2 regions of the Undibacterium sp. GW821-FHT11B02 genome follow, and region 1 is predicted to be linked to the other one. Evidence: predicted binding sites of a transcription regulator. Region 1 holds the regulator's gene; the other holds the start of a gene.

What was found. Region 1 encodes FliA, which starts transcription of late flagellar genes. Its sites were predicted from a motif close to CTAAAGTTTNNNNNNNNNNNGCCGNTA; they were not measured.
Region 2: AC1RVX_RS19415 (SPM autocatalytic domain-containing protein) is a predicted target of FliA. The motif match lies at 2,684-2,710, and genes of this name have one in related genera.

Annotation. Positions count from the first base shown of each region.
Region 1 is NZ_JBXASD010000007.1:16,387-25,364, reverse strand. Features, by position in the region: gene flgC (flagellar basal body rod protein FlgC) at 1-181, opposite strand, end outside; gene flgB (flagellar basal body rod protein FlgB) at 236-640, opposite strand; gene flgA (flagellar basal body P-ring formation chaperone FlgA) at 818-1,540, shown strand; gene flgM (flagellar biosynthesis anti-sigma factor FlgM) at 1,672-1,980, shown strand; gene AC1RVX_RS15840 (flagella synthesis protein FlgN) at 1,983-2,483, shown strand; gene motD (flagellar motor protein MotD) at 2,570-3,409, opposite strand; gene AC1RVX_RS15830 (flagellar motor protein) at 3,449-4,183, opposite strand; gene AC1RVX_RS15825 (RNA polymerase sigma factor FliA) at 4,165-4,896, opposite strand; gene AC1RVX_RS15820 (MinD/ParA family ATP-binding protein) at 4,901-5,743, opposite strand; gene flhF (flagellar biosynthesis GTPase FlhF) at 5,736-7,070, opposite strand; gene flhA (flagellar biosynthesis protein FlhA) at 7,067-8,978, opposite strand, start outside.
Region 2 is NZ_JBXASD010000009.1:37,214-46,191, forward strand. Features, by position in the region: gene AC1RVX_RS19405 (HDOD domain-containing protein) at 1-414, opposite strand, end outside; gene AC1RVX_RS19410 (DUF885 domain-containing protein) at 630-2,471, opposite strand; gene AC1RVX_RS19415 (SPM autocatalytic domain-containing protein) at 2,911-4,005, shown strand; gene AC1RVX_RS19420 (methyl-accepting chemotaxis protein) at 4,294-6,030, opposite strand; gene AC1RVX_RS19425 (fumarylacetoacetate hydrolase family protein) at 6,275-7,264, shown strand; gene AC1RVX_RS19430 (ABC transporter substrate-binding protein) at 7,325-8,491, shown strand; gene AC1RVX_RS19435 (patatin-like phospholipase family protein) at 8,525-8,978, opposite strand, start outside.

The DNA of each region.
Region 1 (8,978 bases):
CGGTAGAAGCCGTACCCGCCAACGGTACTGCGCTAAATACCACTTGCTTGGCTTTATAGGGCTGCCCGTCTGAACTGGTGACACTATCGGCATTCGCCAGATTGCTCGACACCACGTTCAGGCGCTGCGATTGCGCACTCATGGCAGAACCGGCAACATTAAATACATTAAAGAGTGACATGATGATGATCCTTGTATCTGTGCTTCTAATCCGTGCTTCTTTCTAACCCTGAATTTAACCCTGTATTGCTGCCAGCATATTTTTAATCTGCATATTGATCATGGTCAGGCTTGCCTCATAGCGCAATGCATTGTCGGTAAATTGATTGCGTTCCACATCCATATCCACCGTATTGCCGTCCACACTTCCCTGGATTGTAGGCCGGTACTGCGCCGCCACCCCTGCTACCGCAGTCGACGTATCCATGTGCTGACTTGCCGTTTTATTTAGTGCAGTGGGTGATTGCGTCAGGTTTTGATGCAAGGCATTGCTCAACGCTGCAGAAAAATCAATATCCCTGGCTTTGTAATTAGGGGTATCCGCATTGGCAATATTTGATGCCAGCAATTGCTGACGCTGCCCCCTGACGGACAGAGCCGTTTCATGAAAGCGCAAGAAATCATCTAATCCACCAGCCATCATATTCTCCTTTACCACCAGTCAAGCATGCATACGGTTTGCTATACCTTGCATATTATTCGTCACCAGACAAGTTTGATCAGACAATCAGAACGAGAAAACCCCACTTATTCCTGCTTTCAAAAAACTGCAGGAATCCTAAAATGGAATCCGGAACAGATAAAAGCAGGCATCAGAATGAAACTTCCACAACTCACAGGCAAACGCTGGTCAGCATGGCTTTTGATAGCAATGGCTGGCGCAACCGGGATGGCGCACGCAGCCAACCCAGTCACGGCACAAGACCCCGCACAGTTGCGACAGGTCGCACTTGATTTTTTGACACTCCAAACCAACGGCATGAATGGCGAAGTGCAAATCACCGTTGCTGAAGTTGACAAACGCCTCAACCTGCAAGCATGTGATGCACCCAACCCTTATTTACCACCGGGTAGCAAACCCTGGGGCAAAGTTACCCTGGCCATCAAATGTGGCGCACCGGCAACCTGGCTCATCTATTTACAAGCAAATGTGCAGGTAACAGCAGATTATTATGTAACTGCCAATGCACTTTCCCATGGACAAGTGATTACCATGGCCGACCTGAGCAAATTACGTGGTGATATTTCAAAACTGCCGGCAGGTGTCGTTACCAGTCCAGAGCAGGCAATTGGCAAAAGCATGCAGATGTCCCTGGCTTCCGGCAGTATCTTGCGGGCCGATGTCTTGAAAAGCCCATCCGCGGTACAACAAGGGCAATCAGTAAGGGTTATCAGTTCCGGCCCTGGCTTTCAGGTGGCTACCGATGCAATTGCGCTCAATAATGCCTCAGACGGACAAGTCGCCAAAGCAAAAACCAGTTCAGGGCAAACCATTAGCGGCATAGCCAAAAATGGTGGCATTATAGAAATAATTTATTAGCAGAAAAAAATGCTTGCGAGAAATACACTTAAGCTTGTGCAATATTTTTTTGAGGTAAGGTTAAAGTTTAAAATTACACAGCCGATAAACTGGATGTAGATGTTTGTAATTCCCATACTGAGGGTATCGCTGTGAAAATTGATGACGCACTTAACAAGACCTCTGGGCTTCCCGTAAGCCCGCAGCAGGCTCGCACGGAAAAACCGGCAGATAACACGTCGGCTCCGGTTGCGAATTCGTCGAAAGTGCAAATTTCGACCCTGTCCACGCAATTGCAGGCCCTGCAAAGCACACAGGCAAGCAATGCCGTATTTGAGACCAAGAAGGTGGAAGCGATCAAGCTGGCTATTTCTGAGGGACGCTTTCAGGTGAACTCGGAAAAAGTTGCTGACGGGCTTCTGGAAACAGTCAAAGACTTACTTAATGCAAGAAAACGCTAGCCATGAACACAACAAGTTCCGGACACACAGCAATTGAACAATGCCTGCAGGAAGAAATCATCACCATGTCTTCCCTGGCAGAATTGCTGAAAAAAGAGCAGTCTGCACTTGTTGATAGTGATGTCAGCTTGCTTAACGATTACACCCAAAGCAAAGGGCAACTGCTTGGCAAGATGTCTGAACTGGAGAAAAAGCGTAATGCGTTTCTGACGCAACTTGGGTACAAAGCAGATCTGGATGGCATGCAAGCGTATTTACAACAAGCTGGCAGCGCAGATAATGCACATCATACAGCGAATTATTGGGAACAACTCCTGCAAGTGTCTATGCAAGCGAAAGAGGACAACAAGATCAATGGCCAGTTGATCAACCGCAGATTGGCACAAAGCCAGTCCATGTTAAACGTATTACAACAAGGGAATCAAACCACTTCCCCTATGTACGGCCCGAATGGCCAATCGACCATCAAAGGTACATCAGGCAAAGGCTATATTGCCACTTGATTAGCCCTGGATATGATCACGAATAAAAAAACAGACCCTTGATCCGGGTCTGTTTTGCTTTGGCCTGCAGATAATTCACACTGATCTTAGGGAATCGGTACAGCCGGTGTGGTCGCTGGCAAAGGTGATGTCGCTGGCACTGAAGAGGATGAAGGAGTCGCAGGTGCAATCGGTACATCCACAACTGGCTCTGGCAATACTGCCAATATGGTGACCGACACCCGGCGGTTCCTGGCACGACCTTCTATTGTATTATTGTCACTGACCGGCAATTTTGCCCCCTGCCCCACGGCTGTCACCCGGAATTCATCGACACCGTTTTCAGTCAGCAACCTGGCAACCGTGCTGGCGCGCACTGCTGACAATTCCCAGTTTGAAGGGAAGATTGGATTTTTGATGGGTACATTATCTGTGTGTCCCTCTACCTGTATGGCGTGGTTATCCACCTTCAGGACACCGGCAATGGCTTTCAGGGCCTGTATCGAATCCACATTCAGGCGTGCTTCACCAGGCGCAAACAGCAGGCTGGCATTGATTTCGATGGTAATGCCACGACTGGTCTGACTGACCCTGACCTTGCCTTCCCGCACCAGGGGTTCCAGCACTGTCAGGATATCCTTGGCCATGGTCGTCATCTGCGCCTTTTCCTTGCGCAAGGCTTCATTCGTGCGGTTGTTTTTTACCAAAGGCAAAGGGTCAAGCTTGACGATCGGCTCATTCGGCACATCTACCGCCCTGGGGTTGACCATGACCTTGCCAAAAGCACCCGTCAGTGAATTCGACAGCACCCGGTATTTACCTTCATTGAGGGAGGAAATCGCATACATCACCACAAAGAAAGCAAACAACAGGGTAATAAAATCGGCGTAAGAAACCAGCCAGCGATCATGGTTATCGGGCTCTTCGTGGAATTTTCTTCTGGCCATAAGTGTCTTTAGTGCATCACGGCGGGCAAGCCATCAATTTTAATGGTTAGTCAATCGTTCTTCCACCACACGCGGACTATCCCCCAGAGCAATGCTGTAAAAAATGTCAGATAACATTTCCCGCCGGGTGACTTCCCTGTTAATGATTTCTTTTAGTTTGTGACTGACTGGCAAGAACAGCAGGTTGGCCATGCCCACCCCATATATCGTTGCCACAAAGGCCACAGCAATACCGCCACCCAACTTGGATGGGTCAGTGAGGTTTTCCATCACGTGTATCAAACCCAGCACCGCACCCAAAATACCGATGGTGGGGGAATAACCACCTGCAGCTTCCCAAATTTTGGCAGCCTGACGTTGCTCCATCTCATATAACGAAATATCAACGTCCAGGATATCCTTGAGCCTTATCGGGTCTATGCCGTCAATCACCAGGCGCAAGCCCTTGCCAACGAAGGGATCAGTCGACGCATTCATATAGCGTTCGAGGCTGAGAAAACCTTCCCTTCTGGCGACGACGCTCCAGACCAGCGCTTCTTCGACATTCTTTTTGCTATTGTCTGGTGGCTCTGACACGACCCAGCGCAACATGCGCACGCCGTGGGCAAAGGTCTTGATGCGGCTTTGCATCAGGACCGCCCCAATAGTTCCCACTACAACGATCACAAAAGCAGCTGGCTGTACCAGTGAAGAAAGACGCCCCCCCTCCAGCAACTGACCAGAAAGGATGCCGACAACAATCAGTAAAAGTCCGACTATGCTAGCCCAGTCCACGCCTTCTCCCTTAAGTACGCCCTGAGCCTGGCTACCGCCTGACTATGCAATTGTGACACCCGTGACTCGGACACCCCCATCACGGCCCCGATTTCCTTCAAGTTTAATTCTTGCTCATAATACAAGCCCATCAGCAATTTTTCACGCTCGGGCAAACTGTCAATCGCCCCGATTACAGCATCACGGAAGTCATCATTGAGCAAATCCTGCAAGGGGTCGCCTGACAAGTCAGAACAATAATGATCGAGAAAATGTTCTTTCGTGTCGGCGTCATGAAAGTCTTCGTAATACACCAGTTGATGGCCACCACTGTCGGTCAGCATGTCCTGGTATTCTTCCAGCGACAGCTTGAGCGATTTGGCAACCTCGGTTTCCAGCGGTGGCCTGCCCAGCTTTTGCTGCAGGGTGTTCATGGCATTTTCTATTTTGCGCATGTTCTGGCGCACGCCACGCGGCAACCAGTCACTGCTGCGCAACTCATCCAGCATGGCCCCACGTATGCGCTGCACGGCATAGGTTTCAAACTGGGCACCATGCGTGTCTTCATAGCGGTTGACGGCATCCAGCAAACCGATCATGCCAGCCTGCACAAGATCATCCACCTCCACACTGGGAGGCAGACGCGCCTTCAACTGGTAAGCAAGTCGCTTGACCAGTGGGGCATGCTCCCTAAGGAGGAAGTTTTTATCTGACTTTCCGCTAGCGGTGTACATGTGATTATATTCCGAGACCGACACCCAGCTCAGGGACTCCCTCTAAACATAATGTCGAACGCGCAGTCATTGCCAATTGTTCCGCCAGTTTCGAAAAAGCCAGCGAAGCACGCGCCTTGGGAAAAGCGTCAATCACGGAGCGACCCAAATGCGCAGCCTTTCTTACATGTTCATCTTCCGGCACATGGCCGACATAGTGCAAAGGCACCGCCAGATAACGGCTGGCAGCCTGCGCCATATTTGTGTAAATCAATCTCGCCTCTTTTTCTGATGCGCCGGATACTAAAATTCCATAACCGCGCCGTCCTACCCTGTTACTGACCCGTTTGATCAAGCCATATGCGGCCTTGATCATATGCGGATCAGCAGAAACCTGTATCACCAATTCACTGTCATCCAGCGATGCCAGCGGAAATGCGTCATTCGCATTAATGTCGCCATCGACCATCACCAGGTCAGCCTGATTTGCCACGACATCAAACACTTCAGTCAATTGCCGCGCACTTTCTGGCGGCAAGCCTGAAGCTATTGATGCCTGCCTGGTCAACATCGTCACCGACAAACCTGCGGCTACCAATTTGATTGCATCCTTCATTGTACGCTGTTGTCTCGCTACATCCAACAAGGTACGATCATTGCTTGCATTCAGCCAGGCCCCCACGCTATTGTCCGAGGCCCGCGCATCGATCATCAACACTTCATTACCCTGTCTTGCCAGTGACACACCAAGGTTGACCAACATGCCACTTTTTTCATCTTCTTTCAAAGCCGACAAAAAAGTAAACACCCTGGGTTTGGGGCCAGCCAGCATGCGACGCAAACCTTCTGCCTGATCAAAACTAGCCAAGGGACACCTCCTGCGACATGCCTGCAGCACGTGCCGCATTCCCTGCCCCCATGGTGCCAGCCATCAGCAAAGGCAATTCTTCATCCAGGAAACGGAAAGCTGCAGTCTCACGTTTCAGTTTAAAAGCGCGATCAATCAGATACAGCTTGTTGGCGATGTGCAGGTCTTCTGGCACCCGCTGACCGCTGGCCACGTAATACACCATCAGTTTCTGGCGTATCGCAATATCCAAAGCCCCGCCTATGGTGGCAGCCTCGTCAAGCTTAGTCAAAATACAACCTGCCAGGCCATTGCCCTGATAAGCACGCACTACTTCGCTCAGTGTTTCACCAGTCGAAGTGGCATTCAGACACAGCAAACGCTTTACCGGAGTGTCTGTTCCAGACAACATGGCAACCTGTTCTGTCACCATTTTATCGCGCTGACTGACACCAACAGTATCGATCAATACGGTATGTTTGTTTTTGAGTTCGGACAAGGCAATGCGCAAATCCGCCTCATCCTTGACGGCATGCACCATGACGCCAAGTATCTTGCCGTAAATGCGCAATTGCTCGAAACCACCAATACGATAGCCGTCGGTGGTGATCAGGGCCAGCTTGGAAGGACCATGGCGCATCACACAACGCGCTGCCAGTTTGGCCGTAGTGGTGGTCTTGCCAACGCCAGTCGGGCCTACCAAGGCATAGACGCCACCTTTTTCCAGCATTTCGTTTTCATTGTCGATGGTGGACAGATTACGTACCAACGTATTCTTGATCCAGTCCAGACCATTTTCGACCTTACCCGCTTCCGGCAATTTTTCAACCAGATAACGCGACAAGCCCGCACTGAAACCAGTTGCCAGCATTTCACGCAGAATATCTGCCTTCTGCGGATGCCGCTTCTGGGTTTGGGTCCAGGATATTTCTGCCAGTTGCGACTCCAGCATGCTGCGCATGGAACGAATTTCCGACATCACGTTATTCAACTCACCCGCGCTGACAGCCGCCTCAATATCGGCATCCATGGCAACAGCCGGTTTCAGCGGACGATGAATAACTGCCGGTGCTTCGGCCTGATAACGTGGCGCAAAACGCGGTGCATCGGGTATTGGCGGCGCCAGTGATGTTGCGGATGCCATTGACGCTGCTGACGCTGATAACGCTGGCGTATCATCGCCGGACGATGGCGTAATGGCACTGATAGCCTCATCAGCCATGGCCAAAATCTCGACCTTGCCACCGACATTGCGGTTAGACAAAATTACCGCGTCAGCGCCCAGGGCATCCCGCAACATGCGCAAAGCTTCGCGAGAAGTATTCGCGGTAAATTTTCTGACGTTCATGATTGACCTCCGACCAGGCTGGTGACTTTAATTGTTTTTGTTTCGGGTAATTCTGCGTGCGACAAGACTTTCAGTTGCGGTACCGTGCGACGCAAGAAGCGTGACAGCAAAGCCCGCAGCGGTGCCGGTACCAGCAAGACTGGTGTCAGCCCCAATTGTTCCTGATGCTGGGCGGCAGCCTCGGTCTGGCTGGCCAATGTGTCTGCCAGGCCGGGTTCAATACCGGCACCATCTGCACCACTGGTCTGCAGGGCTTGCATGAGCAGTCGTTCCAGGCGATTGTCCAGCGTCATCACGGTCAACTCATTCCCGGTTGGGAATATCTGCTGCACAATGGCACGGCCCAGGGCAATCCGCACCTGGGCAGTCAGCTCACCTGCATCCTGGGTATGTGTGGCCTGTTCTGACAGACATTCGATGATGGTGCGCATATCTCGGATATGCACACCTTCTATCAACAGGTTCTGCAAGACTTTTTGCAGTACCGACAAAGGCAGGATTTTCGGCACCAGCTCTTCCACCATCTTCGGCATATCTTTAGCCAGATGATCCATCAGCAACTGTACTTCCTGACGGCCCAGCAATTCGGCGGCGTGGGAAGTGATCAGATGATTCAGATGAGTAGCAATGACAGTCCCGGAATCCACGACGGTATACCCCATAGATTGAGCCTGATCACGCATGCTTGCGTCGATCCAGACAGCAGGCAGGCCAAAGGCAGGGTCATTCGTGACCGCACCTGGCAAATTACCAGTGACCATCCCCGGGTTAATCGCCAGGTACTGACCACTGAGTGCTTCGCCTACGCCCACTTCCACCCCCTTGAGGGTGATGCGATAGGCAGACGGCTTGAGTTCGAGGTTGTCGCGGATATGCACAGGTGGCGACAAAAAGCCGACTTCCTGTGCAAATTTTTTGCGTATGCCTTTGATACGGCGCAGCAATTCGCCACCCTGGTTTTTATCCACCAGCGGGATCAGGCGATAACCAACTTCCAGCCCCAGGGTATCGACCGGCATAATATCTTGCCAGGTTGCTTCTTCCATCTCTTGGGCTGCTGCGGGAGTGTCTTGTTTTTCTTCTGTGACAGGAGCGATCTGATTACGCTTGTTCAACAGATATCCGCCGCCACACAAGATTGCGGCAAGCAAGATGAAGGCGATATGCGGCATGCCGGGTATCAGGCCCATGCCACCGATAATACCGCCCGTAATAATCATGACCTGCGGTTTGGCAAACAACTGGCCAATCAACTGACCACTGATATCCTGGTCACTGGCTACACGCGACACGACGACACCGGCTGCAGTAGAAATGATCAGGGAAGGAATCTGCGCGACCAGGCCATCACCAATCGCCAGCAGCGTGTAGTTTTTCAGCGCAGAAGCGAAATCCAGATCATGCTGCACCATGCCGACGATCAGACCACCGACGATATTGATCACCGTAACCATGATGCCAGCCACCGCGTCACCGCGTACGTATTTACTGGCACCGTCCATGGCACCGTAAAATTCTGCTTCTTGTGCAACTTCGGTGCGACGACGACGGGCTTCTTGCTCAGCTATCAAACCGGCATTCAAATCAGCATCAATCGCCATCTGCTTGCCTGGCATCGCATCCAGGGCAAAACGTGCGCCCACTTCAGCAATACGGCCAGCACCTTTGGTCACAACAGTAAAGTTGATGATGGTCAGGATAATAAACACCACGATACCAACGGTGTAATTACCACCAATCAGAAAGTGGCCGAAAGCTTCAATCACCTTACCGGCGGCATCCGGACCGGTATGGCCCTCGGTCAAAACAACCCGTGTAGAAGCCACGTTCAGGGACAGGCGCAGCATGGTACTGACCAGCAAAACGGTCGGAAACACCATAAAATCCAGCGGCTTTACCGTATACAGA
Region 2 (8,978 bases), on a different contig from region 1:
TACCTTGGTAACGCGACGGGCAATCACCTGGGCCAGCGCAGCGACTTGGGCGGTATGCTCCCATAACTTATTGGTCATGGCCTGCAATTGCCTGTTCTTGCTGGTGCCTGCCAACTGTCGCATGACCAGTGAGGCAACCACTGCCCGCAAAGTACGAAAACCCAGGCGGTTAATGGCTGCCTTGACACTGGTCACATCGGTGCCCCGGCTATAGGCGGCAGAATTGGCAATCGCGACCATTCTGGCAGCAAGAAATGGCTCATTCAAGACCAGTTTGGTCGCTGTATCAAGGCTGCAATTTGGATCATCCAGTGTTTGTTGAAGTTTAAGGGAAGCCGCCACGTTTGTCGGAAACACCAGTTCGCCGCGTTGAGCTTGCTCGGCAATGCTGTTGAGTGCATCGATTTTATTCATCGCAGATGTCATTTGCACAAATTAAACATACATGATTGTGGGCGGACTTGCTGCCCATAGAGTCAGGGAGACGCGGCATTGCTGCCGCTTGTTGTCTGTCTCCATGATTTAGCTTATTTCAGGTCAACATGTCCAAGACCTATAGTTCCAGATTTCATTCTGCTTCAGATAATGTTACAGGTCAATCAAGCGATGCAAAATAAAGTAAATCTACATCAATTTGTCTTTTGGCTGGCTATCCATTTATCTATTTTGGCTTCGAGCAAAGCCAATGGCAAAGTGCCGTCGCTGAGCACCATATCATGGAACTGGCGCAAATCGAAACGTGGGCCGAGTGTAGCGCTGGCCCTTTGACGTAATTCCATAATTTTCAGTGAACCTATCTTGTAGCCCAGCGCCTGACCAGGCCAGGCCATATAGCGCTCCGTCGCCTGGCGTGAGGCTGCCTCGCTATAACCCAGAGTCGCCTGCTGGTATTGAATCGCCTGTTCGCGTGTCCAGCCCTTGGCGTGCAAGCCGGTATCCACCACCAGACGGGTTGCACGCAAGAGTTCATCAGTCAGGTGACCCAGATAGGCGCTGGGGTCGTTTTCATACAATCCCATCTCTTTACCCAGGGTTTCGGCATACAGAGCCCAGCCTTCGGTATAGGCATTATTACCGCCAAATTTGCGGAATTTTGGGATATCCAATTCTTGTGATCTTGCCAAGTGAAAATGATGGCCTGGCTGGCCTTCATGCAGATACAGGGTTTTCATGCCAGCTGTGCTGTAGTCGGCTGGATTATTGATGACGGCCCAGAACACACCTGGGCGGGAGCCATCAAACGCCGGCTGGGTGTAGTGGTCAGATGCAGTCAGCCGGCTGATTTCCGGTTCTGCACGAATATCCAGCGCGGCTTTGGGCATCCTGGCAAATAGTTCAGGCAGTTTCGCTACGACCATTTTTTCGATCTTGTGATACCCATCCAACACTTCTGCCTCGGTCTTGTAAGGGCGATATTGGGGTTGAGTATCTATCCAGGCAGGCAGACCTGCCGGGTCACCCTGATAGCCAAGCTTTGGGCCCAGGGCAATAAACTCACTTTGTATGCGCGCTACTTCTTTCAGGCCCAGGGCATGGATTTGTTCCGGGTTAAGATCAGTAGTGGTCTGGTCTTTGACCCAGGCGCGATACCAGATATCGCCATTGGGCAGGGCGCTCCAGCCACTGCTGCTGCGGCTGCCAGCCAGGTAATCGGTGGACAGGAAATGATTGAACTGGCGTAGCGCAGGTAATACTTTGCTGTTTAGTGCCAGGCTGTATTCGCGGTTCAGGGCTTGTTTGTCTGCAGTTGAAAAATCGGCTGGGAAATTTTTGATGGGTGCGTAGTAAGCATGTTCCTCAAGTTTTTCCGTTGCCAATTGTGCAAATTGCGGCAGTGCGGAATTTACCAGTGCTTTCGGTAACACGATGCCACGCTGCATGCCTTCCCGCATATTGCTGGTGGCTTGATTCAACCAGGCGGGCAATTGCGTCAAACGATGCAGGAAGATTCTATATTGCCGGACTGTTTTCAGCGGCTGGGCACTTTGACCAGACGCAAACTGTGCCAAGGTGACCGGCACGCTATCCATTTGATTGAGCGGCAATAGTTGATTATCAAATTTGGCAATGTCGAGATTGGCCTTGATTTCAAAATCCAGGCAATCATAGGTCACGGTATCTGCTAACGATAAGTCATTGCGCCTGATTTTGGCCAGCCTGGTGGCGATATCCTGCCACATGGTGACCTGTTTGGCCTTGACCGCAGGCGCAATGGTCATGGGCAGCTTGTCATCAAAGCGGGTATCGCCGTTATAGGAAGCCCCTATTGGCTCAAAGGCGGCCTGCTTGTCGTAATAATATTCAGCCAGCAAATTCAGCCGCCTGCCTGTTTCCGTGTTTGTCTTGACACTGACGGGTTGCGCTTGCCCGATTTTTGGCTCTGGCGTCGTGGCGGCATGTGCCAACATGGTAACTGAACTCAGCAAACCAGCTGAAAGAAGGATACTGGTTAAGGAGCGCAATTTGTTCATGTGAACTTTCCGTAGAAGAGTGATTGAAAAATAGTTTGCAAGCTTATCAGAACTTGGAATTCATCAATACGAGCGTATTTGTTTGTATTGTAGAAATTTGCGTTATGCAGCTTTGCATTTTGTTTGTGTAAAAGTTTGTTTGTAGACTGTCATTTGTCAGTTGCAGTTCCATCAATGCTCAAAACTAAATCTTCTTTTCTTGACGTTCTTGTATAAAGCTTTTTGAACTTTGACCGTTAGATGAGGTGATCACGCACATTTCGTCTGAATGCTCATCAGTTCAAAATTGGCGTGTTGATAGAACTGGCATCAGGCGTGCATGGCATGCGTGGTCGCATCCCTATATGGGCTGCGATGGTGGACTATTATGTATTGAAAAGCAAACGGTCACTGCTGCAAGTTCGCTGTCTTTATTAGTAGTGCAAGGCGGGAGCGCATCGTGAAAATTGTTTCCTCAGACATATCCCTGTCATCCAGTCATATTGCCAGTAGTACTCTTGAAACGCAGGACAAGTTGCGTGCCTGGGTAGGCGACACACGTCCGGATTTTGAAGGGCGCAACGCAGACTTGCCAGCAAATTTGCGTAATGTTTCCGCCAATGTGCAAATTTCAGATGCGGGACGCGCTGCCCAGGCAGCACCACAAACTTCTGCCACTCAGACCGATGCTGTACAGCAGGCCAGCGACGAGGCTGAAAATGATCCGCGTATACGCCTGATCATGTACATCATTGAATTGATGACCGGTAAAAAAATTAATACCTTGAGTAGTGCCGACATTGAGTCCGGTGCAGCAGCAAGCACGGCGCAGCCTTCAGCTAGCACAACCACAGCTCAACCGGCGCAGTCAGCCGCACCCAGCAAGGCAGGCTGGGGTGTTGAGGTGGATACGCATGAATCCTATACTGAAACTGAACAGACTTCTTTCAAGGCCAGTGGAAAAATTGTCACGGCAGACAATAAGGAAATCAGTTTTAATCTTTCCTTCGATCTTAATCGCAGCTATCACGAAGAAAGTGATACCCATGTCCGTCTTGGCGACGCCAAGAAAGTGGATCCTTTGGTCGTCAATTTCTCTGGCGATTCTACTCAACTTACTTCGCAGAAATTTGCCTTTGATCTGAATGGGGATGGCACAAAAGAAAACATATCCTTTGTCCAGGGCGCAGGTTTCCTGGCGCTGGATAAAAATAATGACGGCAAGATTAATAACGGCACCGAATTGTTTGGCCCCGGTACTGGTAATGGCTTCTCTGAACTGGCTGCTTATGACAGCGATGGCAATCACTGGATAGATGAAAATGATGCGGTATACCAGAAGCTAAAAGTGTGGACCAAGGACAGTGCAGGTCATGATCAGCTACAGACGTTGAAACAGGCTAATGTGGGTGCCCTGTATCTGGGTAACGCAAGTACCCAGTATGCCTTGAATAATGCGCAGAACCAATCGGACGGACAACTACGTTCTTCAGGTGTGTGGCTGAGCGAAGATGGAAAAGCGCATAGCCTGCAACAGGTAGATTTATCTGTGTGAGCAATTTTTAGGACTTACGCAAAACCGCCCCAACTGCGTTGCAGCGCCTTGCCGTACTAAAGTACTGTCTTCGTCGCTGACGGTGTAGTCGGGGTTTCAGGCGACATGTTGCCTGCCGACGGAACGAACCTCCCCTGCAAGGGAGGTTTCCTAAAAGCGATAGCCTTGCTGGGACAATTTTGCGTAAGTCCTATTTTTATCTGAATTTACTTATTAGATTTTCGCACAGAAAAAACAGATCCTTAACGGGAGCTGTTTTTTGTGTGACAGTTTTGTTTCAAAATAATTTTAGAATTCTTCCCAATCTGCACTTTCGCCAGTAGGTGGTTTTTCTGATGCTGATTGTCTTGTTGCTGGCCGGGCGGCCGAAGTGGCGGAAGCTTTGTTCGTTGCCTTACCCAATTTCAAGGGTGCGTGTGCCGGTTTGGCAGCAGCAGGGCTGGCCTTGCTGATAGCAATTGATGTTGGTTTTTGTTGCACAACATCCAATTTGAATACACTGACTGCCTGTGCCAGTGCACCAGCCTGTTCCTGCATGCTTTCTGCCGCAGCAGATGCTTGTTCAACCAGCGCGGCATTTTGCGTCGTCATTTCATCCATGCGGGAAATAGCCAGGTTGACTTGTTCTATGCCTGCACTCTGTTCCTGGCTGGCTGCTGTGATTTCACTCATGATATCGGCCACATGCTTGATGGAAGTCACAATTTCATCCATGGTCATACCGGCTTCATCAACCAGTTTGTTACCCAGATTGACTTTTTCAACTGAATCATTAATCAGGGTCTTGATCTCTTTTGCGGCACTGGCGCTGCGCTGCGCCAGGTTCCTGACTTCGGCTGCTACCACTGCAAATCCGCGTCCCTGTTCACCGGCACGTGCGGCTTCCACTGCAGCGTTCAGAGCCAGGATGTTGGTCTGGAAGGCAATACTGTCGATCACCCCGATAATATCGACGATCTTGCCTGAACTGTCTTTGATCGAACCCATGGTGTTGACCACTTGGCCAACGATATGCCCACCTTTGGTAGCGACGTCAGATGCTGAGATCGCCAGTTGATTCGCCTGGCGGGCATTGTCTGCATTTTGTTTGACGGTTGATGTCAGCTCTTCCATTGAAGATGCTGTTTCTTCCAGTGCGCTGGCCTGTGATTCGGTACGGCCAGACAGGTCAGCATTGCCGGATGCGATTTCACTTGAAGCGGTAGAAATCATTTCAGTACTGCTATGCACCTGACTGATGGTCATCACCAGGCTATTGTTCATGTCGGCCAGGGCACTCAGCAATTGCCCGGTTTCATCGCGTGAACGAACTTCTATCTTGCCGGTCAGGTCACCATTTGCCACTCTCGTGGCAACTTTGACTGCGGCATCCAGCGGGCCAGTGATCGAGCGTGCAATCCATGCTGCAACGGCGGCACTGAGGATCAGGGCGATGATTCCAAGGACGATCATCAGGTTGCGCGAGAACATGATGATGCTCTTGATTTCTTCACCGTTTGTTGCCATGTCAGATTTTTGAATATCTGCCAGGGCGTTGATGTCAGTCAGCGACTGTTTCAGTGCAGGGAAGGTGGTCTTGCTCATCATTGCCACCGCTTCGTCTTTTTGGTCCAGTTCTATCAGATCCCCGGTTTTGCTGAAGGCGGTGACAAAAACGGCATTTGAGGCCACCAGTTTGTCAACCGCTTCTTTTTCTTTGGGGCTTTGTGCCAGTTTCTTGAGGATGTCCAGCAACGCGGTAATTTTCTTTTTGTTGGCGTCAATGGCGGTATATTGCTGCGTGCGTGCATTCTGGTCTGGTGTAATGAATAATTCCAGGGTACGGCTACTGTTTTCCTGGATGATGGCAGAAATTTCCAGTGCACTGGTGACACCTACGGCATCATTTTCCAGTATCTGTTTGTTGCGTGCAGCAATTTCATTAAGTCTGACAACGCTAAGGCTGACCATTAGCAGCATGGTCAGCAAGGTGAGGCCAAAGCCAAAACTAAGACGTACCCTGATTTTGAGATTGCTGAAATTCATTATAGTGATTCCTATATAAAACAGTAGGTTAGGACGCCAGGGATCAATTTTCGTCGCTTGTCTCCAGTAATTTACCCTGTTTTACAGAATAAATTACATTGAAGATCGTGTATTGAGCATACCAAAATTGGCTTGTAGTGCCAGCTAAATCTATGATTAGTCGTAGGGCTTGTGGGTTTCCTGACAGTTTCTGGTTTTTGATCATGTAAAATCGTGAATATGTGTGTATTAAAACAGAGGATTTATGAAGCTTGCAACACTTAAAGATGGTTCTCGCGATGGTCAGCTAGTGGTGGTATCCCGCGATTTGAAGACAGCCTGTATCGCAGACGGCATGGCACCGACTTTGCAACGGGCACTGGATGACTGGAATTTCATTGCACCTCAACTGGATGAATTGTATGCGCGTCTGAATGGGGGGCGCGCGGCCAACAGTTTTGATTTTGATGCCAGCAAGTGCATGGCACCGCTACCACGTGCTTTCCAGTGGGCAGATGGTTCTTCCTATGTCAATCATGTAGAACTGGTACGCAAGGCCAGAAACGCCGACATGCCCGACAGTTTTTGGCACGATCCACTGATGTATCAGGGGGGCGGTGACGATTTCATTGGGCCGCAGGATGATATCGCTATGGTGTCAGAAGAGTGGGGTATTGATTTCGAGAGTGAAATTGCGGTCGTCACCGGTGATGTGCCCATGGGTGTCAAGGTGCAGAATGCGGCCGAGCACATACGCCTGCTGATGCTGGTGAATGATGTGTCACTGCGCAATCTGATACCAGCAGAATTGGCAAAGGGCTTTGGTTTTTTTCAATCCAAGCCAGCATCCAGTTTTTCGCCGGTGGCAGTGACACCGGATGAATTGGGTGATGCATGGAAAGACGGCAAAGTGCATCTGCCTTTGCGTTCCAGTCTGAACAATATGTTGGTTGGGCAGCCGAATGCAGGCGTGGATATGGTTTTTTCTTTTCCGCAGCTGATTACGCATTTGTGCAAGACCAGAAATGCCCGCGCTGGCACCATCATCGGTTCGGGCACGGTATCCAACAAGGATGCTGCCAAGGGATATAGCTGCATAGCAGAAAAACGTGCGCTCGAAATGATTGCTGTTGGTGAGCCTGTCACGCCGTATATGAAATTTGGCGATAGTATCAAGATAGAGATGCTGGACAAGAATGGAAAATCCATATTCGGTGCGATTGAACAGAGCGTAGTCGAATATCACGCTGGATGATTTTTTTTGATGCTACAGGCAGTGCCGGTGTGCCTTTGTAAATTTTTTGTGGAGTAGTTTATGTTACCTGTTTTTTCCTGCACTTTACGCGTTGTGGCACTGGCTTCTGCAAGCCTGGTCTGCCTGTCAGCTGCAGCGCAGATAAAGGTGGGTATCAATCTGTCGACGACGGGGCCGGCGGCTGCGATTGGTTCTTCGTCCAAAAATGCTATTTTGCTGTGGCCAAAAGAAATAGCCGGAAAAAAAGTGGAATATATTCTGCTGGACGATGCTACAGATCCCGGCAACGCGGTTAAAAATGTCAGAAAGCTCATCGCCGAAGAAAAAGTCGATATCATCATCGGCCCCAATACCACACCCAATGCCCTGGCCTTGCTGGACGTGGTGGCAGAAAACGAAACACCACTGGTCACCCTGGCTGCCTCTGCCAGCATTGTTGAACCTATGGATGCCAAGCGTGCCTGGGTATTCAAGATGCCGCAAAACGATACCCATATGACGACCATCCTGACCCAGCATATGGCTGATCATGGTGTTAAGACAGTCGCCTTTATCGGTTTTGCCGATGCCTATGGCGAGGGCTGGTGGCGTGAATTTTCCAAACTGGCTGAATTGCGGCATATCAGGATCGTGGCAAATGAACGTTTTGCCAGGACCGATACCAGTGTCACGGGACAAGTACTGAAGATGATGTCTGCCAAGCCGGATGCGGTGCTGATTGCAGGTTCAGGCACACCTGCCGTATTGCCGCAAAGGACGTTAATAGAACGCGGTTATAAATCACAAATCTATCAGACCCACGGCATAGCCAGCATGGAATTTTTGAAGCTCGGTGGCAAGGATGTCGAAGGCACGCTATTCCCGACCGGCCCGGCAGTGGTGGCCCGTCAATTGCCGGAAAAAAATCCGGTCAGGAAAGTCTCTGTCGATTTCGCCCAGAAATATGAAACTGCCTATGGGCCGGGCAGTGTGACCCAGTTTGCCGGTGATGCCTGGGGAGCCTACATGCTGATGGCAAATGCCATCCCGGTTGCATTGAAAACGGCACAACCCGGCACCAAAGCTTTCAGGCAGGCCTTGCGTAATGCGCTGGAAAACACCAGGGAACTGGTGGTTCCCCAAGGTGTCATCACGATGAGTCCAACCGACCATGTGGGGCTGGACCAGCGTTCGCGCGTCATGGGTAAAATCCAGGCTGGCAAATTCGTGTATGCCTATGGCGGCTAATCGGCAAATCAGTTGACAGATTGACGGTTGGGCTTATTGCCTCCCTAACTGGAAGAACACATTCTTGGCACCAGCCGGACCGACCGCAAAGCCCAAATAAATCGGGCCGATGAAGCTGTTGAATCCGGCAAACAGACTGGCGCTTTTGCGCAGTGAAGACGCCGACATTTCGCTTCTCTTGTTCCAGACATTGCCTGCTTCCAGCGAAGTGCCAAGGAACAGGCTTTGCCCCGCCAGATCAAATTTCACGGCACGCAGCAAATACGTCAGACTGCCATACAGCAGGTAATTGCCAGTGAACTGATCTGGCTGATAGGCTGACAATTGCTGAAAACCACCCAGTGTAGAGCCTATGCCGCGTATTTCAGTGTCAGTCTGGAATAAGCCTGCGCCATTCAGTTTCAAGTTGATGCTGTGGTTGTCCCAGCTGTTGGCCCAGGTTGTATTGATGCTCAGTTCCTGGTAGTTATTGTGTGATCTGTCCGTA